One region of the Alteromonas sp. M12 genome, then DNA from elsewhere that is predicted to be linked to it. Evidence: predicted binding sites of a transcription regulator. Region 1 holds the regulator's gene; each other region holds the start of a gene.

Region 1 (10,372 bases):
GAAAACGTGCATGATTGGGTAGAAGAGCTCGAAATGGCAGAAAAGCAGGACACTGCGAAGTTAAACGATTGGCTAAGCTCACAAAATATAGATGATTAACTTATTGGGTAAATCATCTATAGTCAATTGCGGCTGTTAACATACTAAGCTGCGCTTTGTTAGGCATAAAGCGCAGGATTATATTGCGAAAACATAAAAGATTAGATTAATTGAGCCTTGTTTGAATGACTAATTAGCTTGTTTGCTGTTGTTTGCCGTAAATCACCAGCGCTATACCACCGAGTATAGCGCCACTTGAAATTAACATTTTCATCGTGAGTAGCTCTTCTAATAACAACAATCCACCTAGGGCTGCTATTGCGGGTACGCTGAGTTGTAACACCGCAGCCACACTGGAGCGAATGTGTGGGAGCACTTTGTACCAGATGGCATAACCAACTCCTGATGTGATCATGCCTGATGCTAAGGCGTAAACCACGCCCATTGTTTGTAATTGATTTGATTCAATAAATAACACTGGAGTTAGCACTAAACTAATAACCGATGCTCTTATAAAGTTAGAGCTTGTGTCTATTAATGGCGTTGCAGAGCGACTACCAATAATTGAATAACATCCCCAAGCTATGCCTGCCAATGCCATTAGTGTAACGCCAAAAATCGAAGGAGAGTTTACTCCAGGCGAAACAAGATAAATAAAACCGGCAAATGCGACTAACACACCCAAGGATTCAACTAAGGTTAATCGCGCACCATAATACCAACTGATGACTAACATGGTTATTTGTACACAAGCGAATAAAATTAACGCCCCTACCCCCGTATCAAGCTCAATGTATGCGTAGGAAAACCCTGCAGCATATATAAAAAGCGCTAAGCTAGCCGGCCAACTGCCTTTGTTGTTAATTTGATTGACGTTTCCTTTTATCAGCAAAATTAAGATAAGCATAATTGCGCCAGATATTAAGCGGATTAAGGTAAAAGAAGTGGCATCTATACTTGAGTCTGCTAACGCCAAACGACATAGAATTGAATTCCCCGCAAAAGCAAGCAAGGCTATGCCAATGTATACGACGAGCTGTGCAATCGATTTAATCGTTTTATTTCCTAAAACTAAACAAGCAACAAAGTGGCTGTACCTAAAAAGGCAAAAATACCTACGACGTCAGTAATGGTGGTTAAAATTACACTTCCTGCTAGGGCAGGATCTATTTTCAACTTTTTCATTACCAATGGTAAGGTTGCTCCGGCTAAACCAGCGGCAACCATATTGATCATCATGGCAAAGGCAATGACTCCTCCTAACATCCAATCTTGTTTCCAAATGGCAATGACCGATGCAATTAACACCGCCCAAATCGCACCATTAAAAAATCCAATGGCTAATTCTTTGCTCACCAACCATCTTGAGTTATCAGCACTTACGTGGCCTAGCGCCATACCACGAATAACCAAGGTTAGTGTTTGATTGCCTGCTACTCCGCCCATACTTGGGACAATTGTATTGAGAATAGCTAACACTGCCATTTGGCTTAGTGTTGCTTCAAAAAGATCACTTACGGCTGCGGCAAGAAGTGCCGTTACTAGATTTACGGCCAACCATACTGAACGCCGCTGCGTACTTTGCAATACCGGGGCGAAGGTATCTTCTTCATCATCCAAACCGGCCATACTCATCATAGAGTGTTCGGCGTCTTCGCGAATAATATCCACTACATCATCTATGGTGATACGACCCAATAGTTGTCGGCTAGAATCGACTACCGGTGCTGACAGCCAGTTATAGCGTTCGAATAATTTTGCCACTTCTGTTTCTGGCATATCAACGGGGATGGCTTCAGCTTCCTCATCCATAATATCTTCAATACTGGAGTCTGGCAGAGCCGTTAGAAGCTTAGTGACTGGTACAGTTCCAATTAAGGTGTCATTTCGACTCACAACATAAAATGTGTCAGTGCTTTCTGGAATTTCACCTTTGAGTCGCAAGTAACGCAGAATCACATCAATGTTTACATCGCTGCGTAGGGTTATGGTGTCGGTATTCATAATGAACCCGGCGGTATCCTCACCATAAGAAAGGGCTTTTTCTGCGCGCTGACGGTCTTGCTCATCCATCGATTTCAGCACGTCTTTTGAGACCGATTGCGGTAAACTGCTTAACGTTTCCGCTAAGTTATCAATCTCCATGTCTTCTAGGGCATCAACAACTTTGTCTGGAAGCATTTGTCCGATGATGCCATTACGTACATCTTCGGACAGTTCTTCTAATACATCGCCATAAAAATCGGAGTCCAACATTTCCCACAGTTCAGTTCTTGATTTGCTTGGGGAAGACTCTAGAAGAAGGGCGATGTCGCAAGCTGGCATGTCGTGAATTGTTTTGCGGACATGCATAAAGCGACCACTGGCCAAGGCTTGATTGATAGCCTTCAGTTGTCGTTGGGCGTGTTTAACCTCTAATGCTTCTGCCATGAATATGCAGCTCAATGAAAAAACTACTAATACTAATAGTTTAGAGGACTAAGGGCAGCAGGTCAGCAATTATTTGCACATTGCTTAACTATTCGTTTTCGTGAAATTTCTCAACTATGAGTTTTTCAATCGCGGCAAGGGCGTGTTCAGCATCGACTCCTTCGCTAATGACGTTAACTTCTTTGCCTTGGGAGCTTTCTAACATCATCAAGCCCAATACACTATTTGCGGAAGCCGATTTCTCCCCTTGAACTAGGGTAACAACGGCATCAAATTGATTGGCTACTTTGACTAATTCAGTAGCCGCTCTTGCGTGTAATCCAAGTTTGTTAACGATGACTATTTGCTTTTCAAATCGATTCATCGATTTAACTCTCGGTGCCTTATTTGAACATCTGGGTGAGACGCTGAAAATGTTTTAGCGAGTGACTCAGCCACATAAACTGAGCGATGTTGGCCTCCAGTACAACCGATTGCTACTGTCACGTAACTACGATTGTTTCTTTCTAGATGAGGAAGCCAAGTTGAAATGAGATTTTGAATTTGCCAGATAAATTTCGTCACTATTGGCTGTGAGCCTAAAAATATCTCGACCGGAGAGTCTAATCCACTGAGGTGCTTTAAGTCTGGCTCCCAATGTGGGTTAGGTAAAAATCGCGCATCGAATACATAATCGGCGTCTTTAGGAATGCCGTATTTAAAACCGAAGGATTCAAATACCAAAACTAGCCTAGAGCTTTTCTTGCCTAGAATTCGCTCTCGAACCAATTCAGCTAATTGATGCACCGAAAGTTTGTCTGTATCTAGATATAAGTCGGCGCGTTCCGCAATAGGGGCTAACAGTTGACCCTCTGCCTGAATCGCATCCGAAAGAGATTTGTTTTGACGAGATAACGGATGCAGTCGACGAGTTTCGCTGAAGCGTTTTATCAGCATGTCATCACTGGCATCTAAATAGACTATGGTCATGTCCCAAGTGGCAGGCAAATAATCAAGAATTTCGACTAATTCACCAGGTACCTTGGGAAGGTTTCTAACATCGATACTCACGGCCACTTGGTCATATTCATCCATAACCGTATGGGTTAGAGTCGGTAATAGGTTAACTGGAATATTGTCGACGCAATAGTAACCTAAGTCTTCTAAAGACCTTAGTGCAATAGATTTTCCTGAACCAGAGCGGCCACTAATAATTATCAGTTTCATGCAACGATTGCCTCGTATAACTGAGCATTATCTTCTGCACGACGAATACGTTTCAGAATTTCCTTATCACTTAATTTTGTCGCGATGGTTGCTAAGGTTTGCAGGTGTCCGGCGGCTTTATCTTCAGGTACTAAAATTGCGAAAAATATGTCCACAGGACAATTATCCACAGCGTCAAAGTTGATAGAAGGATCACTGGTGATTAGCACTGCGACCACATCCTTTAAACCCGACAGTCTACCGTGTGGCAATGCAATACCATTCCCGATTCCTGTGCTGCCCATCTTTTCGCGGCTAACCAGACTATTTAAAATCGTTGTCTGATCAATGTCATCGATTTTTTCTGCCGCTATTAGGCTGATAGTTTCAAGAATTCGTTTTTTACTTGTCCCCTGGACTGCACAACTTGTGCAGTCAGGGGAAAGGATGTCTTTAATTTCCATTAATTAATCTAATATATGTTAATGACGCTTAATTTTTTCCTTGTGCTTGATTACCTGTCGATCAAGCTTATCTATCAATCCGTCAATTGCTGCGTACATATCGTTGTGCTCTGAGGTTGCAAATACTTCGCCTCCGCTAAGATGAACTGTCGCTTCAGCTTTTTGATTAAGCTTCTCGACATTAAGAATGACATGGACATTGTTGATATGATCAAAATGCCTTTCTAGCTTTGTAAATTTATTGTCTACATAATCTCGCAAAGAATCTGTAATTTCTACATGATGGCCAGTAAGGTTAATTTGCATATTAGCGTATTCCTTCTGTTGTTGAGCCTACAGCAGGCTCTTGCGTTGGTTAGACGGTGGGATCGATAAAGACTCCCGGTATTTTGCTATTGTCCTACGGGCGACCTGAATACCTTGGTCTGCCAGTAGATCAGCAATCTTACTGTCGCTAAGAGGCTTGGTAGGAAGCTCTGCTGCGACGAGTTTTTTAATTAATGCGCGAATTGCCGTTGAGGAACACTCTCCTCCAGAATCAGTTGCTACATGGCTGGAGAAAAAGTATTTAAGTTCATAAATTCCTCTAGGCGTATGCATATATTTCTGTGTGGTAACACGGGAAATAGTTGATTCATGCATATCTACCATTTCTGCGACATCATTTAACACCATTGGTTTCATCATTTCAGGTCCATGCTCAAAAAAACCAACCTGCTGCTGAACAATGCAGTTTGCGACTTTGAGTAAAGTGTCATTACGACTCTCTAGACTTTTTATAAACCACTTGGCTTCTTGCATATGCGACCGAATAAATTGACTATCACTGGTGTTTTTAGCGTTCCGGCTCATTGCCGCATATTGCTGATTTACATTCAGCTTAGGCAAACTATCGGGATTTAGCTCAACTTGCCAACGACCATTTTTCTTCATCACTGAAACATCTGGAATGACGTATTCAGATTCACCGATTAACAATGAACTACCAGGGCGTGGATTGAGTGTTTGCAATAACCGCATAGCTTCTCGTAATTCGTCTTCTTTTAGACGAGTTTTACGCATTAAAGTTCGGTAATCTTTACTGCCTAATAAGTCAGCATATTCGCTGATTAATAACTTAGCTTCATTTAACCAAGGGGTGTCAGGTGCAAATTGATTCATTTGTACCATTAAACATTCTTGCGGATTTCTTGAGCCTGAACCAATAGGGTCGAACATTTGAATACGTTTTAAAACGCATTCCACCTCATCAAGTTCAACCTCTTCATGGTCGAGACTAGCAAGAACATCTTCGGTGCTGATAGTGAGGTAACCAGACTCATCAATAGAGTCGATAATTGCGATTGCTATGGCAGTATCAACTTCAGAAAAAGGCGTTAAGCGCATCTGCCACAATAGGTGATCTTGAATATTTTCGGTTGTTTCACCTTGGAAAATTTGGTCGTCATCGCCGCCACTACCACCGCTTATTGAGGCGGGGGCTGAGGAGGCACTGATATATTCGTCCCATGTGCTATCTATGGGTAATTCGTCTGGGATATCTGCTTTTTCTAATGCCTCGTTTGTATCCATGGAATCAGAACTTGCGGATACCGTCTCCTCTGAGAACTTGTCATTACTGTCTGCTAAAGCGGAATCCCCAGTAGGGATATCTGAACCGTCTTCTACTTCTAAAAGTGGATTCGATTCTAACGCTTCCTGTATTTCCTGTTGTAAATCCAGCGTTGATAATTGCAATAGACGTATAGCCTGTTGCAATTGAGGCGTCATTGTTAGTTGCTGGCTGAATTTTAATTGTAACGAGGGTTTCATTTAGTTTTTTTATTCTTACTTGTTTAGCCACAAAGCTTTGGTTAAAAACAACATACCTCTACTATAGCTTGAATTGCTCGCCAAGGTATACATCTCTGACTTGTTGATTATTTAAAACTTCTTCTGCGGTTCCAGAAGCTATCAATTCACCATGACTCACAATATACGCTTTTTCACACACGTCTAGCGTTTCACGCACATTATGATCAGTTATTAATACACCAATACCTCTATCGCGTAGGTGTTGAATTATTTTTTTTATATCGTTTACTGAAATCGGGTCAACACCAGCAAAGGGTTCATCCAATAGAATAAACTCAGGGGCGGCCGCTAATGCACGAGCGATCTCGACTCTTCTGCGCTCCCCGCCTGATAAACTCATGCCAAGGCTGTTACGAATATGGTTAATATTGAATTCATCCAATAATGCATCCGCTTGCTCTTCTCGCTGATCAGAACTTAATTCTTTTCGGGTTTGCAAAATTGCCATGATATTTTGGTAAACGGTTAACTTACGAAATATAGATGATTCTTGAGGAAGATAACCAATTCCTTTTCGTGCACGGATGTGCATGGGTTGTAAGGTTAACTCGGTCTGATCAATATAAATCTCGCCTTTATCGAGTGGCACTAACCCAACAATCATATAGAAGGTGGTCGTTTTACCTGCACCATTGGGACCTAACAGGCCAACAATCTGTCCAGTAGAAACTTCAATGCTTACATCTCGCACCACTTGCCGAGATTTATAAGACTTCGCTAAATTGGTCGCTTTTAACGTTGCCATTAAGGTTTTTCATCCTGCAACTTGTCTTGCTCTTCTTCAGTTTTTTTAGTGTCGTCAGTTTGCCGATTGCGAATGCTTTCGGGTTGGAAAATGGCAGTGACCCCGCCTTCTGCGTTGCCGTCACTTTCTGCTATCAATTGCTCTAATTCCATATTAAATTGAATCGATTCACCTTTAACAAGGCTACTATCCTGATTTAATTCGGCTGCACCATTGAGTGTCAGAGTACGATTCGATACTTCATATTTAATTTCATTGGCCGCGGCACTAATATTACTGCCATCATCGAGGGTTTGGCTGTATTTTGCTGGTTTACCTCGGGCAATAAAAACTTCTTTACCTTCCCCTAAACCCGCAATAACCTCGACTTCGTCAGCCAAAATTTCAAGGCTACCTTGGGTGATTTTGACGTCTTTTCTAAATATCGACGTTTTGGTTTTGCCATCAAAAAAATTCGACTTTGAGTCAACTTTGATTGGCAAGCTAAAATCGTTCTCACCGGCAATAATAGCGGCGCTGAACATTAAGCTAATAAATAAAGCGCTAACGCGGCGCATATTGAGTTTGCACATGATTTTTAAGTTCATATTCCTGTGTAGTTAAATTTGCTACAAAACCGTTACTTTTAACAGTGAAATCTTTCCCGTTTATCTCAACCGGTTCGTCAGACATCATTGTTTTATCGACTAAATTAATTTCTAAAAACTGGGTTCTGATTGTTTGCACAAATCCCGATTCATCGAGGCTTCTAATCTCTACATCAGTTTCTAATTGAATTCGATTATCCTCATACAGCGTGCCTTCCTCAGCTTCTACATGCCAAGGCGTTTGCTCATCGGAAACATAGATGGTGTATTTAGGTTGGCTGAATAAAGTGAAGCCTAGGATTTGATAATGTTCCATTTTAAGCGCGAATACCTGATGATTCACTTCGCCGTTTTCATTGTAAAGAGTGCTGCGCATATTCCTCGCCTGATAATTAGGCTGCCAGGAATCTTCATTACTAGAATCTGTCTGTTCTGGATCTGAACCCATCCACCCTGGCACATATACCATCAAGACTAGCACAAACAAGATGCCAATGCTTAGGGTGATACGATTCATACACTACTACCGTAAATACGATTTAATTTGTTGTTGGCAAACAAAATTAGATCACAGATTTCTCTCACTGCGCCAGCACCACCAGTTGTTTTAGTGACATATTCTGCCACTGATTTCACATATGGGTGGCCATTAGGAACACTGATAGACACACTGCTTTGTTCAAACATACCTACATCAGGCATATCATCACCCATTGAAGCGATATTCTCTTTTTTTAGGTTTAATCCCGTTTTGAGTTTATGTACTGCGGTCTTTTTGTCTTCGACACCTTGAATGATCAGAGACACGCCTAGGGCTGACATTCTATTTTCCACAATGGCGGACTGGCGACCAGTGACTATTGCCACATCAATGCCAATTTCCAACATTGACTTTACGCCATAGCCATCAAGTGTATGAAACGCTTTAAGTTCTTCACCATTGTTTCCCATAAAAATGCTGCCATCAGAGAAGATGCCATCTACGTCACACACCAGTAATTTAATTTTACTAAGCTTATTAATGAAATGGTTATTAACTGGACCATAAAGGGTTTCAATAATTGACACTAAACAACTCCGGCTTTTAGTAACATATGCATATTTAATGCGCCAACTGGCTTATTTTCATGATCTACTGCAAACATTGAATTGATACTGTATTTCTCCATCAAATTAAGTCCTTCAACTGCTAACATTTCCGGTCGACCCGTTTTGCTGTTAGCTGTCATTACCTCAGAAACTGGGGTTGAGTGTATATCAATCCTATCATCAAGGATGCGGCGCAAGTCACCATCTGTAAAAATCCCAACCAACTTGCCAGTCTCGTCTATTATTCCTGTCATTCCTAGCCCTTTTCGAGAAATTTCGAACAAAGCATTGCGCACGGTTTGATCTAATTTCACTAAGGGTAACTCATCACCTGTATGCATGATATCTGCAATTGTTAATAACAGCCTACGACCTAAGCTTCCACCTGGATGAGATAGCGCAAAATCGGCGGAGGTAAACCCACTGGCGTTTAATAATGCTACAGCTAATGCATCACCCATTGCCAAAGTTGCAGTCGTACTGGCGGTTGGTGCTAACCCTAACGAACAGGCTTCTTGTTCTACCTTAATACACAGTACTTCATCAGAGTGTTTACCTAACGAGCTGGTAGTACTGTTTGTCATTGAAATGATGGGGACTTCCATTCGTTTAACCACGGGGATTAAATTCAGTAACTCCGCCGTTTCACCAGAGTTAGAAATAGCCAACAATACATCCTGGTTGGTTATCATCCCTAAATCACCATGGTTAGCTTCCCCAGGATGCATGAAAAAGGCGGGGGTGCCAGTGCTGGCTAGCGTGGCGGCAATTTTATGGCCGATATGACCTGATTTTCCCATGCCACAAACAACCACTTTTCCTTTACAGTTTTGAATGATTTGACAACTTCTTTCAAAACTTTCATCAATATATTCTTGCAACTGTAGAATCGCTTTAGACTCTATTTCTAATACCTTAAGTGCCGATGCGATATAATCTGAAGACATAGTTAATTCGCTTTATTTAAATAAACAAGAATGCGCAATAGGCTAGATAACAAACGACGAAGGCTACACCTTCCCAACGGTTTATTTGCCTTGTGCCTCGGATATTAAAACTAAATAAAATAAGTAAGACGGTCACGAATAACATGGCGTACATATCTCGATTGGCGACATTTTCGTCTATTATTCCTGGGGATATAAGTCCTGGCATAGCCAATACGGCAAGAATATTGAAAATGTTTGAACCAATGATATTGCCTAATACGAGATCGTCTTCGCCTTTCAATACTCCGGCTATACAGGCTGCCAATTCCGGTAAACTAGTACCGAGCGCTATAATGGTTAAACCAATAAGTAATTCACTCATTCCCAAGTATCTTGCGATATGAACAGCAGAGTCAACCATGAAGTGCGCGCTCAAGGGGAGGAAGATAAGCCCTAAAACAACCCAAAAAATAGCTTTTGATGGCGGTACATCGCGGGGAATTTCATCGGCGGTTTCTGTGTGCAATGGATCATTTTTTTCAGCACTTAGAGATATCCAGGTTAACCCCCCAATCGTAAACACAAATAAAGCGATTAACACTAAACCTTCAATAAAGCTTAAATGACCATCTGCTAAAAAGTAAACGGCCAACAAAGTCACAGATAACAGAACAGGAAGTTCGCGCTTAATCGTACTACTTGAAACCATCAATGGCTTTAATATCGCGGTTATACCCAGTACCAAGGCAATATTAGTAATATTAGAGCCTATGGCATTTCCGACCGCGGTATCAGGGTTATTATTTAAAGATGCTGTCGCTGAGACAACTATTTCAGGCGCCGATGAGCCCATGGCAACTATTGTTAACCCAATAACCATGGGCGAAACGCCAATGTTGGTGGCGAGTGCTGAGGCTCCATAAACAAATTTGTCGGCGCTCCAGCTAAGAACAGCTAGACCGGCTATAAAAATAAGGATTTCTAATATCACTTGACTATTTCTTTAAAAAACAATGATATGATTATCGCAAAATACATATGTAATTCCTA
Region 2 (10,372 bases), 610 kb from region 1:
ATCTTTATCTTCAAATGAAGCCAGAGCTTTTTCGTAAAATTCACTGCTGGTTTGTGCGATAACCTGGCTACTTACTAAAAGAAAAGCAGCTAAGGACATTTTTCTGGCCAGTTTCACCACGTATGATCTCTCTATAATTATGTAACTATGAATTGCTATCATTTTGCATTACAAGATACCGCAAAGCGCACATACTTTACACTGTTGGCGGATAAATTACTGCGCACTGCTGAATTGATAATGTCAGATTTTAGACATAAAAAAAGACGGCGAACCGTCTTTTTGTCATTATATATTTTTCTAAACTGACATTTTACGTCTGAATATTGCTGCCATACCCGCTAAAAATAACGCAAATGTTGCTGGTTCAGGAACTTGTGTTTGACCTTCACCTTTGCGGGTTGTGATGTTTTTCAGTTTAATCGCATCATAGTAACTGTCTTCCGCATTGCCAGAAAAAACAGAGTTATACACACCCACTAACCAATATTTTGATTCAAAACCTGGGGCAATGGTTGCCGTGTTTTTGCCAATGTTGAACTTGTCGGTTTGATATCCCCAACCTTCAGATAACAAATCACTCCACTTGGTATCCGAAGAAAATGGAGTAGTACCGAGATCTTTCGTACCAGTGTAACCAACGATACTGACATCTGAATCATTACTATACCAACCAGCTTGAACGCTGGTTAACTCTACAGCAGTATCAAATTCAAATAACACCATGTCATAGTCACGCCATCCGTCGTTACTACCTTTGTTATCTATCGCGTGATGCGGAGAAGAGTCACCTTCATCGTTATTCACTGCACCTAGACCTGAACTGTAACGTTTTAACTGGGCGCTCTCAATGTACGGGTCTCTGTCATAAGAGACATTGCTAGAATTACATTCTGGACCAGAGAGACAGTCGTCGTTGCCGCTTGATGACCAAGCACTTACCGTCATACCAATGGTGCCAGATGTAAAGCTGAGTGAATTAGAACCCCAACTTCCACCAGAACTGAAATTCCAATTCTGAGTTTCATACGTGGTTGTGCTTGCTGAAGCAAAACCTGTGACCGCTAATGCGAAAAATCCTGCTAAAACTTTATTAACCATAACTAATATTCCTACATCTTCCAAACTAAAGGCCGAGACCTTCACTGGAATGAGTTAAGCAAAAAACAAACCAACTATTGCAAGTGTATTGTAAACAACAGCTTAAGTGCTTTTTCGGTAATATTTTCCCAGGTCAATTTGTCTCCCTGTAAAAATAATGGACAGTAAAAAATTTACCTGTTTCCAGATGGCGACATGGTAAGATTTTATCGTTCTAATCTTTCTTAAAGACAGTATACCGCGAGATTAAAGGGAGTTATGTATGACTTTCGTAGCATAGGTATTTTGAGATATAAGCGTTTACTTATAAAGGAAATGCTCAAATAGGAAACATTTTTCAAAAAGAAACAGTATATTTGCGCAAAGAAGCGTTAAAATTAGTCCGTGCAAGGGTGTGTATGATTTTGAGCTAATTCAGGATTATGCTATCTTGTGCGCTCATTTTGAAGGGGGAATAATGTCGGATTCTAAACGTAAAGGTATTTATTTGTTACCGAACTTGCTGACAACGGCTGGTCTGTTTTCGGGTTTTTATGCTGTAGTCGCATCGATGAACGGTCGATTTGAAGCCGCGGCAGTGGCGATTTTTGTGGCCATGATATTTGATGGCCTAGATGGTCGAGTTGCGCGCATGACAAATACCCAAAGCGAATTTGGTGCTGAATACGATTCTATGGCCGATATGGTGTCTTTCGGAATGGCGCCGGCTCTTGTTGCTTACAATTGGGGCTTAACCGATTTAGGTAAAGTTGGCTGGTTGGCTGCCTTTATTTATGTGGCGGGTGCTGCATTAAGACTGGCAAGGTTTAACACCCAACTAGGTGTGGCGGATAAACGTTTTTTCCAAGGCTTAGCAAGTCCCGCTGCGGCTGCATTAGTTGCCGGAATGGTCTGGGTTGGCGTTGAATACGACGTCGATGGCAAAGATTTCGGTCTAGTAGTCGCTGTGTTAACGGGCTTAGCTGGATTATTAATGGTAAGTAACTTCAAATATAACTCGTTTAAAGAAGTTGACTGGCACGGCAAGGTACCTTTTGTTGGACTTTTAATTGTGATGTTAATTTTCATCATTGTTGCCACGGCGCCTTCTTTAGTATTGTTTATAGTGTTTGCCCTCTATGCGTTAGCAGGACCTATAAATACGTTTCGAAGTGTTGATAAAGTGCGCCTTGAAGATGTAGTTGGGGATCGTGAAGAGTCTGATTGTGATTTCGACGATACACCCAAAAAATCGACTGAAGACGATAAATAATCGAGCAACTAAGTGTCAAAAAATTTAACGATCTCAATAGGCTTATTTTGTTACGTAATAATAAATTACTGATTCATATAATAAAAATAAGTTGGTTCAGTAATTGCTTTACTTAATTGCTGAGGTCGCACTGTTTAGTTTGTGACCGAAATATAACAATAAAAATGAACGAAATCGTTTAAAACAATAATAAGGTTCACTAGTATGAAGTATTTGAAAAAAGTTTTGCTCGCAACAGGTCTTATTGCCACTACACTGGGAATGTCTCTTTCAGCAAATGCTGGCGCAATTATTCAACAAGATATCTATGCAGATGTTTTGTACTCTGATTTTAATCCATATGGCATTGATTTAGGTCCGCAGATGATTGGTACTGTTACGTACAATACTGAAGACGCGGATGGGGCCGGTTTTTTAAGTACAGCAGAAGTTAACTTAACGCTAGGCTCTTTGTCTTTAACAATGGATGACAGCGAATCTGTTCAGTTTGATCAGCCCATTGTTGCTGGAATCAATCCTTTTGATCCCACTGCTGGTCTAGACTTCATGATTGAAGTTTTTAACTTGTTTGGCGACATGCCAGATTACGTTTTGACGTTAGATATCGGTAATTATGAAGGTTTAGTTACAATTGATGAGATTGTTTATGACATAAATGGGGATGTTGAAGAAGTATTCTTAGATGCGCTAGGCTATACAACACTTGGCGCCGTAACATACGTTCCAGAGCCTTCAGCGTTAGTACTTATGCTTGCTGGTTTAGGTTTACTAGTACGCAGAAAAGTGGCTGCTAAGTAAATTTATTCTCTCGTTTTAAAAAACCTGGCTTCAGCCAGGTTTTTTTATGTCTGTTAATATATTCACCTGTATACCGATTTGTCCTATTTCTGCTTTTTTGTTGATTTCCATTATTTTATTGCGGAGCAGTTTAATTTGTCCTCAGGCTTATTCACTATGCGTGATAGAGCGGAGTAGAGTGGCTTTAATTTCGTAAACTCATTTTCTAGCAAAGAACGTCAATTTACAGTCATTTTAGTTTTGGCGCGCTTGTTGCAATTCCACATATTATATTAATAACCGTCAAAAATTTGTTTATGGAACTTGCAGGTTACCTCAATCGGGTAGACAAAAATCAGGTAAAAAGCTTTATGAATGGGGTCGGCGCTCCAATCGTAGTGCTAGCCATAATGGGCATGGTTATTCTGCCGATGCCGGCATTTCTCCTAGATATACTTTTTAGTTTCAATATCGCCTTATCTCTGATGGTAATTTTGGTATCTGTGTTTACCAATAAGCCTGTTGATTTTGGTATTTTTCCTTTAGTACTGTTAGTTGCCACTGTATTACGCCTTGCCTTAAATGTTGCTTCCACGCGAATTGTCTTGTTGGAAGGGCATGAAGGTGGAGATTCTGCTGGTAAAGTAATACAGGCATTTGGTGAAGTGGTTATTGGTGGTAATTACGCTGTGGGTATAGTGGTGTTTGCTATCCTACTGATTATCAATTTTAAAGTGGTAACTGCTGGTGCAGGACGTATTTCAGAAGTAAGTGCTCGTTTTACCTTGGACGCGATGCCCGGTAAACAGATGGCGATAGATGCCGATTTGAACGCCGGTTATATTGATCAAGATGAAGCCAGAAAAAGACGTTCGGAAATTACCAGTGAAGCCGATTTTTACGGCTCAATGGACGGTGCTTCTAAATTTGTTAAAGGTGACGCCGTTGCTGGTTTGTTCATTATGCTTATCAACATTGTTGGTGGTTTATTCATTGGTATTATTCAACATGACTTAGCCTTTGGCGAAGCCATTGAAATATATACTATTTTAACCATTGGTGATGGTTTAGTTGCGCAAATACCTTCGTTATTACTTTCCGTGGCTACGGCGATTATTGTTACCCGCGAAAATGACTCTCAAGAAATGGGTCAGGAAATGAGACGCCAACTAGGTAACCAAAAAGCGCTTTATGTTACCTCCGCGATTTTATTCGTGATGGGTATAGTGCCAGGTATGCCACACATAGCATTTCTTGGTTTTAGTGCATTTGTAGCGGCAGTTGCTTACTACAATTTCTGGAACGCCAAGAAGCAGGCTGCTGAACCGCAAGTATTGGAAAATACGCCGGAACAAAGCCAGCCGCAAGAGATTAAAGAGCTTGGTTGGGATGATGTGCAGCATGTCGACACCATAGGTTTAGAAGTGGGTTATCGCTTAATTCCTTTAGTTGATAAAACTCAAGGTGGTGAGCTTCTCACCCGGATTAAAGGCGTTCGTAAAAAATTGTCTCAAGAGTTGGGATTTTTAATTCCACCTGTGCATATCCGTGACAACTTAGATCTAAACCCCAATAGCTATACCATTTCTATGCTAGGAGTTACGGTTGGGGATGCCGAGATTAGTCATGACGATGAATTAGCGATTAATCCAGGGCAGGTTTTCGGAAAACTAGAGGGCAAGGCAACACGAGACCCAGCCTTTGGTTTAGAAGCCGTTTGGATCCGCCCTCAACAACGTGAACACGCACAAACTTTAGGGTACACAGTAGTAGATGCGGCAACAGTGGTTGCTACACACCTTAGCCAGTTACTAACTAATAATGCGTATCAGCTACTTGGACATGAAGAGGTTCAACAACTCCTCGATATGTTAGCTAAAAACAGTCCTAAGTTGGTTGAAGGTTTGGTACCGGAAGTCTTGCCGTTAAGTACAGTGGTAAAAGTATTGCAAACCTTGCTATATGAAGGCGTTCCTATTCGAGATATGCGCAGTATTGTGCAAACGTTATGTGAATATGGTCCTAAAACTCAAGATCCTGATGTGTTGGTATCTGCCGTTAGAATATCGTTAAAACGTTTAATCGTGCAGGAGATTAATAACAACGAACAAGAGTTGCCGGTTATTACCCTAGCACCTGACTTGGAACAAATGCTCCATCAATCTTTACAAGCTGGTGGAGAAGACGGCGCCGGTATTGAACCTGGCTTAGCTGAAAAATTACAAAACTCGTTGTCTGAAGCTTCGCAACAAAGAGAATTAGAAGGTGAGCCAGCCGTATTATTAACATCAGGCATGCTCAGACCTGTGTTATCAAAATTCTTCAAACATTCAGTGATGGGCTTGCACGTTTTATCTTATCAAGAAATTCCAAGTGACAAACAAATTCGAATTGTAAGTGCTGTGGGTCAATAAAATGGCGCAGACTAATTTATATAAACTAGACCAGATGCTTCTTTGGGGGGCAATGTGAAAATTAGACGTTTTATCGGAAAAGACATGCGCGATGCGCTTAACCAAGTAAAAAAAGAACTTGGCGGTGATGCGGTCATTATGTCCAACAAGAAGACTTCGGAAGGAATCGAAATTGTTGCTGCGTACGATCAAGCAAAACCTGAAGCTGTTACGGAACCTAATCAACGAATTAAGCATTCTGGTATTAATAAACAGCCAACTGCAACTGCGCATCCTGGACGACAAGCTACTACAGCAAACTTTAATCAACCACAAAGCCTGCGAGCAGCACAACAAAAAGTGCCGAGTCTGAGTGAAATTATTGGCGACTCGGGGCCAGATAGCCTACGTGAGTTACTCGAAAAACAAGCCGCCGCAGCCGTGCCAACGTCACAAAATGAAGCTAATAGTCATGAGGTAAAAACGGCACAGGCTGAAGACGTTTCGAATTCTGCCATTAGTGAAATAAAAAATGAGTTAAATTCGCTGCGCAATGTACTTCAATTTCAAGTTTCTGGTTTGCTAAAACAACAACGTCAAAGTGCGCATCCTATGCACGGGTATTTAACCTCAAGACTGATTGAAATGGGCATTAGTAGTCACATTGCCGATGACATAGTCTCTTATACTCCCGAAAACGCAGATGAAAGGCAGGCTTGGTTATTTTTACTTAAACTATTGTCTAATCGTATCCAAACCACTGGCAATGCTATTCTGGCCGACAAAGGTGTTGTTGCATTAGTTGGTCCCACAGGGACAGGAAAAACCACAACCATAGCCAAATTGGCGGCCAGAGCAGCGCAAAAGTATGGCGCTGACCAAATCGCGATGGTAACAATTGATTCCTATCGTATAGCGGCGTTTGAACAATTGGCGACTTATGGAAAAATTATTGGCTGTAACGTAAAAAAAGCGCAAAATGCGGAAGAATTGTCAGATATACTCTTCCAACTGCGTAACAAGCGATTGGTTTTAATAGATACTGCAGGTTTTGGTCAAAGAGATTCTCGACTAATCAAGCAGTTAGATACCTTAAATCAGCATTCATGTGCTAATATCAAGAAGTATGTTGTGATTCAAGCCAATGCACAATACAAAGTGCTGCAGCATACTTTGAGTGCATTTAGCAATATTGATTTGCAGGGATGTATTTTAACCAAGCTCGATGAGAGTTATAGTCTCGGAGAAGCGTTAAGTGTGGCAATTGAACATAAGTTAGCCGTTAGTTATTTGACGGATGGACAACGAGTCCCTGAAGATATTAAAGTTGCAGACGCAAAGTTTTTAATCTCTGCAGCGGCTAAGCTTTATAAAAAATATGGTTTGATTCATACTGCTAAGCCAGAACTAAACAAATCGGCATTAGCAATATGATTGACGACCAAGCGAGTAGCTTAAGACGAATGAATCAATCTCGATTAATTAAAGTGATTGCGGTAACCGGTGGTAAAGGTGGGGTCGGTAAAACGAACATTACCTTAAACACGGCTATCTCGATGGCTAAAATGGGCAAGCGCGTCATGGTGTTAGATGCCGACTTAGGGTTGGCAAACGTCGACGTCATGTTAGGCTTGCGAGTAGAAAAAAACTTATCCCATGTTTTATCTGGTGAATGTACGCTGGATGAAGTTTTAGTTGTGGGCCCTCATGGGGTATTGATTGCACCGGCAACCTCCGGAACACAATCAATGACCGAACTCAGCCCCACTGAACATGCAGGACTAATTCGCGCGTTTAGTGAGTTGCGTACCAATATAGATGTGCTTATTGTAGACACTGCTGCGGGCATATCAGATATGGTGCTCAGTTTTTCCAGAGCATCACAAGATATAATGATGGTTGTCTGTGATGAACCCACCTCTTTAACTGATGCATACGCGTTGATCAAACTACTGAACAGAGAACACGGCGTGTTTCGCTTTAAGATCGTTGCCAACATGGTACGTAACATGCGCGAAGGACAAGAGTTATTTGCAAAGTTATCTAAAGTGACTAACCGTTTCTTAGATGTTGCTTTAGAGCTAGTAGCAACGGTTCCTTACGATGAGAATATTCGTAAGTCAGTTCGAAAACAAAAAGCAATTGTAGATGCATTTCCAGGATCGCCAGCTTCTATCGCTATTAAAGGCCTTGCAGAAAAAGCAATGCATTGGCCAATTCCCAACCAACCTGGTGGACACTTAGAGTTTTTCTTAGAACAACTTGTCGCCGAAAAAGTGGTAGGTGGACAAAGGTGATTAGAAAGGCAGCAGCTTATCAACAACAAGCCGATTTGGCTCAACTTGTAGAAAGACATGCTTCCTTGGTTAAGCGAATTGCCCATCATTTATTAGCCAGATTACCTGCCAGTGTATTAGTGGATGATCTAATTCAATCTGGAATGATTGGATTGCTCGAGGCCGCAAAAAACTTCGATGGCTCAAAAGGCGCAAGTTTCGAAACTTTTGCAGGTATCCGTATCCGCGGAGCCATGCTTGATGAAATCCGCAAAGGCGACTGGACACCCAGATCTGTGCATAAAAATGGGAGAGCAATTACCCAAGCAATTAATCAAGTAGAACGTGAAACGGGCAGAGATGCTAGAGATATAGATATCGCGGAAAAGTTAGAAGTAAGCCTACCCGAATACCATCAGATGTTGAATGAAGTCAACGCTGGAAAAATTATCGGTATTGAAGATTTAGGTATTACCGAAGATGTGATTACCACTGAGCAAAATAAAGGTAGTGACACGCCTTTTCAGGATTTACTACAAGGTTCATTTCAAAAAGCATTAGCACATGCTATTACTACTTTGCCGGAACGAGAAGCAATCGTACTGTCATTGTATTATGATGAGGAGTTGAATCTCAGAGAAATTGGCGAGGTACTCGAAGTTAGCGAGTCCAGAGTCAGCCAAATTCACAGCCAAGCAATGTTAAAATTGAAAAGCAAAATGCAATCTTGGCGAGTTAACGAAGAATAATAAAACACCATTTGATTTAATCCTCATTGGAGGCAGTTTTGGATAAAAATATGAAAATCCTCGTTGTTGATGACTTTTCAACGATGAGACGCATCATCAAAAATTTACTTAAAGACTTAGGTTACACAAGCGTTCAAGAAGCCGATGATGGCAGCACTGCGTTACCTATGTTGCAACAAGGTGATTTTGATTTTGTAGTAACAGACTGGAATATGCCAGGCATGCAAGGAATTGACTTGCTTAGAGCCATTCGTGCAGATGATAGTTTAAAGCATTTACCAGTTTTAATGGTAACGGCTGAAGCGAAAAAAGAACAAATTGTGGCGGCAGCTCAGGCTGGAGTGAACGGTTATGTTGTTAAGCCTTTTACGGCGGCTACGCTTAAAGAGAAGCTAGACAAGATTTTTGAGAGACTGGGTTAAGATTTAACCTGTGTTGAAAATTAGGAGTGTCTAAATGACCGGCTCTAATAAAGCTCCAATGTCTCTTGATGACGCTAAAAAATTAGTTGAATTGCTGGAAAGCGGAGATAACCAAGCTGCTAGCGAATTGCTCGAAGAAGCCTCTTTAACCAATTCTGTTGAATTATTTGCAGAGGTGGGCAAATTAACCCGCCAGCTCCATGACTCTCTGAATAGTTTTCAACTTGATGATCGCATTTCGAATTTAGCCAATGAAGAAATACCTGATGCGCAAAGTCGCCTGAACTATGTTATAGAAACGACCGAGAAAGCGGCTAACACAACGATGGATGCCGTGGAAGCAAGCATGCCTATTGCTGAAAAGCTGCATACAGGTATTAATAATTTGCTCCCCGAGTGGAAAAAGTTGATGACTAGGCAGTTACAACTTGGCGAATTTAAATCTCTTTGCTCGGACTTAGATGGATTATTAGAACAGTCATCTAAAGACACCGAACAATTAACTGCATTCTTAACAGATATATTGATGGCACAGGGGTATCAAGATATCACTGGCCAAGTTATTCGCAGAGTTATCGAATTGGTGAAAGAAGTTGAAGACAGTTTAGTGCATATGTTGACTGTTTTTGGTGCTTCTGAAACAAGTTCGTTAATTTCAAAAGCAGATGAAAATGCTCATAAATCTAAAGCTGAGTCCGATACAGTGAAAGCTGAAGGTCCAATCATTGATGCTGAAATACGCGATGATGTGGTGTCCAATCAGGACGATGTAGATGATTTATTATCTAGCTTAGGGTTTTAAGAGGAACTTATTCATGTCTTTTGAAGTTGACGAGGATATTCTACAAGACTTTCTAGTTGAGGCAGGTGAATTATTAGAGCAACTGCAAGAGCAGCTTGTTGATCTTGAAAACAATCCAGAAGATTCTGATTTGTTGAATGCGATATTCCGCGGTTACCACACAGTTAAAGGTGGCGCTGGATTCTTATCACTTACAGAATTAGTCGATATTTGCCATGGTGCTGAGAATGTCTTCGATACCATGCGTAATGGACAACGCACTCTGACGCCAGAGTTAATGGATGTTATTTTACAAGCCACAGATGTGGTTGTGCAGATGTTCGAAGATGTCAAAAAACGCGTGCCACTTGAAGCTGCCGCCCCTGAACTCATAGAAACGTTACATCGATTGAGTAAACCTGAATCAAAAGATGAGTCAAGTGTAGAACCCCCTGCGGCCTTTGAAGCGCCTCAAGAGATAGTCGAGACCGACTCTAGTGCAGAGTCGAACGACGACATGGAAGACATCACTGAAGACGAATTTGAAGCTCTATTGGATGAACTGCATGGTACAGCTAAGTCAACGCCTGCAGAAGTTACTCCCCCCGCCGACTTAATCAC
Region 3 (10,372 bases), 2.4 Mb from region 1:
TCCCGGTAATTTCAACTAAATAATCAGCCGCGGTGATTTTATTCGCGCCATCTTCAGCCACTCTACCGTTCATTGTTAACGACAAATCAGAATTGGCAGAATAATTTAATCCCTGAAATTCAGGGTTCGAAAAGATATTACCACCAAGTTGCTGGTCAAAATCCATTCCCAGACGATTTTGTTGATTTACAGCACTGGTCAATGCAATGGATATTTGTCCAAGTTCTCGCTGGCCTTCCGCCAAAACCTCATCTCGATAGCGGAATAATCCGCCCATTTGGCCACCTAAATTTTGCTCAGGTAATCTCAATGTGGTTGGTTTACCGGTGCTGGCTAAATACAGGTTTCGATAATCGGGATCTGGATCACCACTTAGCTGAAACAGATTAAACGATCCGTCTTCCAAAACCAGTGATTCTCCAGATGTGAGATTCACCATTAATGAACCGTCATCATTGCCATTGTCGCGGGTTTCAATCGACATTATCTCAGCCAATTCCAAAATCGCATTATCGCGCTGATTTTTCAGCACGCCAGGCTCGTCAAATATATTGTTGCCCTCTGCAATCCGAATATTCGCATTAAGCTCGGCAATGGTCTCAATCAGTTTATTCGCTTGGTTGATTGTTGCATCTAATTCTAAGTTAAGTTCTTTTTCTTTATCGTCCATAAACTTAGACAAAGTACTCACTTGGCCGACTAAGGCATTTGCTTCACCTAAAACGAGCTGTCGAGCCGCCATGTTTGTGGGCTCATCAGTCGCTGTTTGCAATGAACTGAAAAATCGACTCATGCTGCTTGATATGCTATTTGCTTCGCTAGCAAAGATATTATCTAACACACTAGAGCGCTGGAAATAGGTTTCGAATTCGCCAACTTGTGTCGTATCTCGGCGCAGTTGATTTTGTGCAAAGGTGTCTAAAACACGTTCGGTGGTGCCACGACCAACTCCGCCCACTAATTGGCTTTCAAAGGTTGTGCGCTCTCTAACATAGCCCTCGGAGTTAACGTTCGCTATGTTGTTACTGGTAGTGGCAAGCAGCTGATTACTGGCGCGCACACCACTGGTTGCTATCGTGTATAGATCGGCAGCTCTGATCATCTGTGTGACTCCCACTGAAATCCGTTATTCAGCATTTTGCTTTCCAAACGCTAATGTGGACAACGCTGATTTGAACGTATCACTGTTTAATACCGACAGAATTTTGTTCGCGTATTGAGGATCAGTAGCATAACCAGCGGATTGCAAAGCACTAAAATAGGCTTGAGGATCTTTAACGTTTTCCAACGCTTGTTGATATCTTGGATTATCGGCCACAAAAGACACATAATCATTTAAGCCATCGGCAAAAGAATCATAGGTTCTAAACTGCGCTTTTTGTTGCTTAGCCACACCTTGTTCAAACTCAACAGTGTTGATTGCGGTTGTCTCTCCTTGCCAGCGATTATCAGCTTTGATGCCAAATAAATTATGTGTATTTTGACCACTTCCGGTATGGATCATATATTGTCCCCAGCCTGTCTCAACGGCTGCTTGAGCTAATAAAGCCTTAGGATCAATACCTATTTTTTGTGCTATTTCTTGCGCATGGGGCAACAATGTTTGCATAAATTCAGACGGAGAAGCGAAGGCGCTTTGTTTAGTCGCATTTTGGCTTGGTTGTACAGCAGCACTGTCGTTCTGAGTGCTTGAGTACTCCATACTTGCTTGACGAACCATATTATGCAAATTGGCATTTTCACGAACCGCACTGGCCGGCATGAATCCGTTTTCGCCAGGGCTGAGTTGTTGAACGATCAAATCCGCAATCCCCACTCCGCCTCTTGACGATAAATCAACAGCCAATTGTTGATCGTGCATATCTCGGTAAAATTTAACTTGTTGAGAATTGAACGGGCTGTCTTTGTCAGCCAATGCATCTTGGGCTTTACGCATTGATTTGAGCATCATCTGCACAAATATCGCTTCAAATTGTTTAGCCGCTTCGTCTAATGCTTGTTTATCACCACGCTGGGCAGCCTGACGCAAATTATCGATGCCCTTTAAATCGTGGACATTGCGCGATAATTCAAGTTGTTGATCAATGTGGTTGTTCATTTCCATAATAAATTCACTGATTCACAAACAATTAAATAACGATGAGTTCGCCTTGCAAGGCGCCCGCTTGTTGTAAGGCTTCAAGAATGGCCATTAAATCTCCAGGAGCCGCGCCGACTTCATTCACAGCACGAACCAGCTCATCTAAACTCACTCCAGGATCAAATTTAAACATACGGCTATCATCCAAACTCACGTCAACAATCGACTGATTGGTGACCGCAGTTTGTCCTTGGGCAAGAGCATTAGGTTGAGAAACGGTTTGATATTCCGAAATTGTGACCGTGAGTCCACCATGGGTAATGGCAGCAGGCAATAAACGCACATCTTTACCGATAACAATAGTGCCGGTACGACTATTAATAATGACTTTTGCCGGTGCATCAGCTGGGGTAAAAGTGAAGTTTTCTAGGGTAGCCACAAAGTTAACCCGTTGCCCTACGTCCCTTGGCGCTGACACTCGCACCGACGCGGCATCAATAGGCGTGGCTATCAAATAACCCATTTCAGGATCTGCTCCCAAACGTTGGTTAATTGTATCCGCCAAAGATTTGGCGGTGGAAAAATCCGGATAATTCAAGTTCAGAGTTAAAAAGTCATTTTGCATAAGTCCACTGGGAACCGCTCTTTCAACTAAAGCACCATTAACAATGCGTCCAACCGTGGGTGTATTAGAAACGATTTTAGAACCATCAGCGCCTTCAGCACCAAATCCACTTACCACCAAGCTCCCTTGGGCTACGGCATACACTTTGCCATCTAACCCTTTAAGAAAGGTTTGCAATAAGGTTCCACCGCGCAAACTGGCAGCCTCACCTACAGAAGAAACGGTGACATCGATTGTTTGGCCAGGTTTCATAAAAGCGGGCAATTCGGCATGCACGGCGACAGCCGCTACATTTTTTATCTTTGGTTTCACACTCGACGATAAGCTAATCCCAAAATTGCTCAACATGGTACGGAAACTCTGTTCAGTGAATGGACTCTGTTCACCCGTTCCTGGCAGACCAACTACTAAGCCATAACCTACCAATTGGTTACTACGTACCCCTTGTATGGAAGCAAGATCTTTGATCCGCTGTGCATGGGCAAAAGGCGTGACCAGAACCACCATCAGCAAATAAATGAGCGATGAACGTAAAGTTGAATTTTTCATTAAAATGGCCACCACTCAGAGGAAAAGAATTTATTTAACCAGCCTTGTTTTTGGGCATTGGCAAAGGTTCCTGTACCACTGTATTGAATACGGGCATTGGCAATTTTTGTAGAAACAATTTCATTAGTAGGACTAATATCAGCTGGACGAACGACGCCCGTTAAGCGGATGTATTCATCGCCATTATTTAAGGTCAGCCACTTTTCTCCGCGCACCACTAAATTTTGATTCGGCAGAACCTGAATAACAGTGACAGAGATATTGCCACTCAAGTTATTGCTTTGGTTGGCCTGAGCATCGCCAGTAAACTCATTGTCGGCGCCAACACCCAATTGAATGCTTTTACCACCAATATTCAACGCTTCACCGCCCAAACCAATGATCGTATCAACGTTAACATCCGTTTCTTTTGAGGTTGAAGTACCTGCCGACTTGGTAGCGCTGGTGTTTTCCTGCAAATTCACGGTGATAATATCGCCGATGCGTCTAGCCTTTACATCTGAATAAATGCTGTTTGCCATGTCTGCCTGAAAAATTGCCCCATCCTGAGTTAACTTTTGGCGAGGCATGTCAGGTATAACTGGCGCATAACTTGGATCATTTGGCAAAGGGCCAACCATAGGTGAACTTACACACCCAGTCAGCACGAATAGAGTTAATGTAGTCAGAAAATAAGTTAACTTAGCCATAATTAAGCTCACTATAGTTGCTGAATTACCTGACCCAACATTTGGTCAACTGAAGAGATCACTTTCGAGTTCATTTCATACAGTCTTTGACTTTCAATTAGGTTAACCAATTCCTCGGTAACGTTGACATTTGAAGTCTCTAATGCCCCTTGAACGATGGTGCCCAAACCTTCCAAGCCAGGTACGCCTTGTATCGGTGCTCCGCTTACCGCAGATTCAACATACAAATTTTGGCCGATAGGCTGTAAGCCAGTTGGATTGATAAAATCCGATAAACTGATTTGTCCTAAAACAGTAGGATCCGCCTGTCCACGAATAGAAGCTGAGACTTCACCATCTTGTGAAATAGTTATCTGTTGCGCGTCTTCAGGAATTGTGATGTTCGGTTGCAATAAAAAACCGGCACCGGGTGTCACAATTTGCCCTTGATCGTCCAACGTAAATTGACCATTTCGGGTATAAGCTATGGTGCCATCAGGCTGCAGTATTTCGAAAAAACCGCGTCCTTGAATCGACATATCGAGTGCATTATCAGTGGTCAACATATTCCCTTGGGTGTGGGATTTTTGGGTCGCAACCACCTTACTACCGGCACCTAACATTAGTCCCGAGGGTAGTTCAGTGTCAGCAGATGAACGTCCACCTGGTTGGTTGATGTTTTGATAGAGTAAATCTTCAAATATCGCTCTATCTTTTTTGAAACCCACTGTGCTGGCGTTAGCCAAGTTATTTGAGATAACCGATACATCTGTTTGGGCTGCATCGAGTCCTGTTTTACTTATCCAAAGTGCTGGGTGCATAATTCACCTCCGCTATTTTAAGTTTTAGTACTAAATAATTCTGAGTAGTTGATTGCCGCGCATATCTAGCGTATCGGCCTTTTTCATCATCTTGACTTGCAGTTCGTAGTGACGTTGCAAGCTGATCATATTTACCATTTCGTCAATCGCATTTACGTTACTCCCTTCCACCATGCCGGTACGAAGTCTAACGTTGATATCTTCATTTGCTTCTTGACCATTTTTAAGTCGAAATAAACCGTCTTCACCGCGCTCCATATCTGCGACATTCGGATTGACCATTTTTAATCTGCCAACTTCTTCTAAAACGGTTTCAGGCGCGCCTTGTGGTCGCACTGAAATTGTTCCGTCGTTAGCAATATTGATGTTGGATAAAGGAATCGGCAAAAATATGCCTCCGGCATCGCCTATAACCGAATTCCCGTGGGCATCTTCGAGACCACCATCAGCGCCTAATTGCAAATTTCCAGCGCGGGTATAAGCTTCGTTTCCTTGTGCATCCAACACGCTAAACCAGCCGTCCCCTTGGATAGCAACATCCAACTCACGATCAGTTTGGATCATTGCGCCACCAGCGTAATTATTAAACGGGGATTCAGTCATGGAAAAGACCCGAGTCGGCAAACCTTCGCCGTATGCCGGCATCGCTCTAGCGTTTTCCAACATGGCCTTGAAGCCATTGGTTTGTGCATTTGCTAAATTGTTCGCTCGCACAGCCGTGCCCAATAGGTCTTGGCTGGCTCCGCTGGCTGATATATAGAGTAATTTATCCATGACAACTTATTGACTCTGGTTAACGTAACCTAAAAGATTGCAATAAAGATGCCATTGGCACATAAAAACAGAATTAAAAGCGTGTAAATGCAGAAGGCTTGATGAAGTTTCTGTATTCCTTTGAAATTTAACAAAAAAATACCGCTCGTGATTAGAGCGGCATTGTTAAATTGATGGCAGATTATCGAATATTTAAGATAGTTTGGTTAAGTTGGTTATTCACCTCAAGTGCCCGTGAATTCGCTTGGAAGTTACGCTGGGCGATAATCATATCGATTAACTCCGTGGTTAAATTCACGTTCGCTTGTTCAAGCGCTGAAGAGTTAACATCACCGAAGGTACCGGTGGTCGCTTCCCCTGCTAGCGCTTCGCCAGACAAAATACTTTCTTTCCACTGTGTACTACTTTGTTGGGTTAAGCCTTGTTCATTTGCAAAACGAGCTAGGGCAACACGAACTACAGGTTCAGATGTACCATTTGAAAAAGTAGCGCGCACTAAACCATCCGGACCTATGTCAATACCTGTAAGTCTTCCAACGGCTAGACCATCTTGTTCTAATGACGTAACTTCGAACGAAGAGGCAAACTGAGTCGGCTCATCTGCCGTTGCACTACCAACTTCAAGTGCGAAGTTGGTTGTAATCGTCTGAGTTGCATCAGAACCGTTTATCAACGGCGGGTTACCTAACTGAACAGTCGTCACATCGCCAGTGGCAACAGGGGTACCATCACCATTTTGAATACCAATAAAATCACCGCCGCTACTAAACTGCATTCTAAACCCAGAGACCGCATCAGCTCCTAAGGATACTGAACCTGCAATGTTATTAGGATCTGTACCAGCAACGTTTTCAGTGTCACCTGCGATATCAATAGCAGTGTCATCAACATAATTAACTACTACCCATTCATTGGTTGCTGCAGAATCTTTCATAAAGTAATAGGTCATCACATGACTATCACCCAACGAATCATAAACGGTAATAGATGTAGCTGCGTTATAGGTAAGTGGATCGTTAGGATCAAAAAGTGTTATATCTTTAGCATCATCACCTGCTGGCAAATTAAAGCGAGGTGCAACTTCGGTGGTTTGTTGTGGTGAGCCTGAAGAGTCTGGAATTCTCACCGGAATAGTTGTGCTCAAAGCCACAGATGAAGAGGTACCATCAGCGTTGACCGGGAAGCCCATTAAGTTATCACCGTTGGAATTAACCACAAAGTTATCTTGATCAAGCTTAAACTGCCCTGCTCGAGTAAATGAAAAATCACGAGAGGTTATTTCAGGAGTCGTGGCAAAAAAACCATTTCCAGTAATCGCCAAATCCAGTGCTGTATTGGTAAACTGAAGACTACCTTGAGAAAATTGCTGAGCAACATCTTGGGTTAAGACACCGTCGCCAACTTTTGTATTACCGGCTGCCAATAGCGACGAAGCATAAACGTCACCGAATTCGGCACGAGATTCTTTAAAACCGACAGTATTTACATTTGCAATGTTATTTGCAGTGACATCTAGATCTTTTTGAGCAGCTGAAACACCGCTTAATGCTATGTTAAAAGACATCGTTTATTCTCTCCTAAACTAAAGGGCTAACATTTTTTAATTAACCACCGATTTGAATGACATCACTCAAATTGACACTTGTTTCGCCATCCAAATTTAAAATGACACCTTGATTGTTACTCGCAAAACTAACGCTATCCACATGCCTATTGACCGCTGTGGGTAAGGTTGTTGACTCGCCGTTTTGTGTACCTTGTGCATAAACTGCATAATTGCCGGCTGGCAAAGGATTGCCGTTAGCATCTTTACCATCCCAACTAAATTCAATATTACCTGCCGACTGTGTACCAGCATCAATGGTTTTAATTAATTCGCCGGCTTCAGACTCAATGGTAATTTGTAAATCTTGAGTGGTTTGATCGGAAATAACCACCCCGGTTACGCCGTTACTAGTATCGCTTAAATATCCAACGTTACCTTGTAATAAGACATCTTGACCAATAAGGCTGGAAGCCTGTAATGCTTGGTTTGAGGTCATGCTAGAAGCAAATTCAGAAAATTTAGTATTCAGTGAATCAATACCTTCAGAAATACTGAAGCTGGTCATTTGTGATACCATCTGATCGTTATCTACAGGTTTGGTAGGATCTTGATTAGCTAATTGCTCAGTTAGCAAAGAGAAAAAGTCTTCCTGACTTAACCTTTCATTACTGCCATCATCAATAGGCACGGTTTCTTCTTGTACATACAGGTTAGAATCTAATCCTGTCGATTTTGATATTTCCACGTTACTTTCCTCACTAAATCAGTGATTTATTGACCCTGACCAAGTTGCAACACACGTCTGAATATACGTTTTGTAGTGTCTGCCAACTGAACATTGGTTTCATAAGATTTTGACGCTGACATCATGTCTGCCATTTCCTCAACCACATTCACATTTGGCTTGTAGATATAGCCATTACTGTCTGCCATTGGGTGACCTGGGCTGTATTCGATTTGCAGTGGCTTTTGGCTTTCAACAATACCTAATACTTGTACACCTGCGCCTTGAGATTGTGACTCTGTTGCACGTTGCATTTCGGCAGCAAAAACAGGATGGCGAGCCTTGTATGTGGCGTCATAACTACTACTGACGCTATTTGCATTGGCAATGTTACTGGCCGTTGTATTCAATCGAACACTCTCTGCAGACATGCCAGTGCTTGCAATATCCATAACTCTAAATAAACTCATGCGCCTTGCCCTCCAGCTAGTGCTTTTTTCATACCTTTAATCTTGCCAGTCAAAAATTGGATGCTTGCCTGATAGCGCATTCCATTTTCCAAAAAGGCATTACGTTCAGCTTGCACCTCTACCGTATTACCATCACCAGTATCAGGTTGTAATGGAATTCGAAATTCAATACTTGCTTGAGATTGCATTGAACCTTCAAAGTGCTTTTCATGGGTACGTGTCATATTTTGCTGACGATCTTGATTTGCTGATTGCATGGCTTTCTGAAAATCTACACCACGGGCTTTGTATCCTGGTGTATTAGCATTTGCCAAATTTCCAGAAATAACTTCCATAGTTTCGGTTCTAACCTGCATTGCTCGGTCGTGAAGTCCGGTTAATTTATCAAGACTGATTGCCATGTTGTTCTCATCTTAAAAACTCGCTTGTGAGAAATTTAGCAAGGGTTATGCCAAGACATAGGGAGGTGGATACGGATGAACCGTGGATATTACATAACAGTATGTATTAGTTAGCTTTTTTAATATAAAATAGACCGGGATTATTGCGCACCAAAGTAAATAATTGATTCAATTCAGCGATAGATTCAGATGCGCCAAGAAATAAAGCCCCATCGTTTTGCAGGCAAGCGGCAATTTGTTGCAGTATTTTCCGCTTATTGTTTACAGAAAAATAAATCAGCACATTTCGACAAAAAACCACGTCAAATCGGCCTAGCCCAGAATAACTATTTAGTAAGTTCTGAGGTTTAAAATTCACCATAGAGACGATTTCTTTATCCAATTGCATGTGGTTGTTATCGACCGCTTTAAAAAAACGCTCTTTACGTTCCTCCGACAAACCTCTGCTAATCGAAATACTATCAAACTTGCCGGTTTTAGCCCGCTGAAGCATATCAGTTGAGATATCGGTAGCAACAATCTCCACGCCTAACGGGAAGGCTCTAGAATTAGCTCTTTTATATTCTTGAATACACATTGCAATGGAAAATGGTTCTTGCCCGGACGAACAAGCTGCGCTCCAAATTCTCACTTTACGCTTTGCTTTAGAAAGCTCAGATAACAATCTATTAGATAGAATTTCGAAGGGGTATTTGTCACGGAACCACAAGGTTTCATTAGTAGTCATAGCATCAACGACTTTTTCCCGCATCTTGGGGGAATGGCCGCTATACGCGATCTTCAGTAACTCAGAAATACTTGCCAAGTTTTCTTGGCGAACCAAGGGTCCTAGGCGACTATAAACTAAATAGCTTTTTTTCTCATTTAGTACAATACCGCACTGACGCTCTAAAAAATGCGTAAACTCTAAGAATTCGTGCGGCGCTAATTGATCTAATTTCAAACATTAATTTCCGTAGGTAAAGTAGAGCTTTATTTGTTAAACCATTTTTGCACAGCTGACGCTAGCTCATCTGGGTGAAATTTAGCAATAAAGTCGTCTGCTCCAACTTTTTGTACCATTGCTTGATTAAATACACCGCTTAAAGAAGTATGCAATACTACTTTGAGTTTGCTTAGCTCCGGTGTGTTTTTGATCTCTGCAGTAAGTGTATAGCCATCCATTTCCGGCATTTCTATGTCAGACACCAACACACCAACTTTATCGGTGACGTCGCCAGTTTCTGCGGCAATTTCTTTTAAACGATTAAGCGCTTCAAGTCCATTTTTAGCCACTTCAATGTTTAATCCCAACGCAGCAAGTGCTTTTTTAACTTGGCTTCTTGCCACTGATGAATCATCAGCGATAAAGATAATTTTATCATTTGCAGGAGATTCTGACATATTTAAATCCGCTGCTAAATCTTCACTGACTTCAGTTTTTAATGGTGAGATTTCATTTAGAATCTTTTCCACATCAAGAATTTCAATCAACTCATCATCAACTTCCGTCACTGCAGTCAAATAACTTGCTTTCCCGGTACCTTGAGGAGGAGGCATAATTGCATCCCAATTGGTATTGATGATACGTTCAACTGAGCCGACTAAAAAACCCTGCACTGAACGGTTGTACTCAGCAATTATAATAAATGCGTTGCGAACGTCTTCTATTTTTCTGCCGCCGGTTGCCATACTCAAGTCAATTACTGAGATCGTTTGGCCACGAATATGAGCA

The links. Region 1 encodes sigma-54, which starts transcription at its own class of promoters, with help from an activator protein. Its sites were predicted from a motif close to GTTGGCACGNNNNTNGNNT; they were not measured.
Region 2: the regulator sigma-54 is predicted to act here: its motif matches at 2,444-2,462, upstream of VUI23_RS05910 (PEP-CTERM sorting domain-containing protein).
Region 3: the regulator sigma-54 is predicted to act here: its motif matches at 8,695-8,713, upstream of flgB (flagellar basal body rod protein FlgB).

The regions. Positions count from the first base shown of each region.
Region 1 is NZ_CP144164.1:774,187-784,558, forward strand. It holds gene arcB (aerobic respiration two-component sensor histidine kinase ArcB) at 1-99, shown strand, start outside; gene VUI23_RS03245 (DMT family transporter) at 233-1,051, opposite strand; gene mgtE (magnesium transporter) at 1,111-2,469, opposite strand; gene VUI23_RS03255 (HPr family phosphocarrier protein) at 2,558-2,833, opposite strand; gene rapZ (RNase adapter RapZ) at 2,830-3,675, opposite strand; gene ptsN (PTS IIA-like nitrogen regulatory protein PtsN) at 3,672-4,118, opposite strand; gene hpf (ribosome hibernation promoting factor) at 4,137-4,424, opposite strand; gene VUI23_RS03275 (RNA polymerase factor sigma-54) at 4,452-5,930, opposite strand; gene lptB (LPS export ABC transporter ATP-binding protein) at 5,992-6,717, opposite strand; gene lptA (lipopolysaccharide transport periplasmic protein LptA) at 6,717-7,274, opposite strand; gene lptC (LPS export ABC transporter periplasmic protein LptC) at 7,261-7,821, opposite strand; gene kdsC (3-deoxy-manno-octulosonate-8-phosphatase KdsC) at 7,818-8,372, opposite strand; gene VUI23_RS03300 (KpsF/GutQ family sugar-phosphate isomerase) at 8,372-9,340, opposite strand; gene VUI23_RS03305 (calcium/sodium antiporter) at 9,357-10,313, opposite strand.
Region 2 is NZ_CP144164.1:1,388,677-1,399,048, forward strand. It holds gene prsT (XrtA/PEP-CTERM system TPR-repeat protein PrsT) at 1-120, opposite strand, end outside; gene xdp1 (exosortase-dependent surface protein XDP1) at 301-1,101, opposite strand; gene pssA (CDP-diacylglycerol--serine O-phosphatidyltransferase) at 1,559-2,353, shown strand; gene VUI23_RS05910 (PEP-CTERM sorting domain-containing protein) at 2,558-3,151, shown strand; gene flhA (flagellar biosynthesis protein FlhA) at 3,448-5,544, shown strand; gene flhF (flagellar biosynthesis protein FlhF) at 5,599-6,957, shown strand; gene VUI23_RS05925 (MinD/ParA family protein) at 6,954-7,820, shown strand; gene VUI23_RS05930 (RNA polymerase sigma factor FliA) at 7,817-8,548, shown strand; gene cheY (chemotaxis response regulator CheY) at 8,587-8,970, shown strand; gene VUI23_RS05940 (protein phosphatase CheZ) at 9,005-9,772, shown strand; gene VUI23_RS05945 (chemotaxis protein CheA) at 9,786-10,372, shown strand, end outside.
Region 3 is NZ_CP144164.1:3,187,813-3,198,184, forward strand. It holds gene flgK (flagellar hook-associated protein FlgK) at 1-1,102, opposite strand, end outside; gene flgJ (flagellar assembly peptidoglycan hydrolase FlgJ) at 1,127-2,104, opposite strand; gene VUI23_RS13820 (flagellar basal body P-ring protein FlgI) at 2,130-3,254, opposite strand; gene flgH (flagellar basal body L-ring protein FlgH) at 3,254-3,943, opposite strand; gene flgG (flagellar basal-body rod protein FlgG) at 3,955-4,743, opposite strand; gene VUI23_RS13835 (flagellar basal body rod protein FlgF) at 4,774-5,517, opposite strand; gene flgE (flagellar hook protein FlgE) at 5,699-7,081, opposite strand; gene VUI23_RS13845 (flagellar hook assembly protein FlgD) at 7,122-7,808, opposite strand; gene flgC (flagellar basal body rod protein FlgC) at 7,835-8,257, opposite strand; gene flgB (flagellar basal body rod protein FlgB) at 8,254-8,658, opposite strand; gene VUI23_RS13860 (protein-glutamate O-methyltransferase CheR) at 8,765-9,601, opposite strand; gene VUI23_RS13865 (chemotaxis protein CheV) at 9,631-10,372, opposite strand, start outside.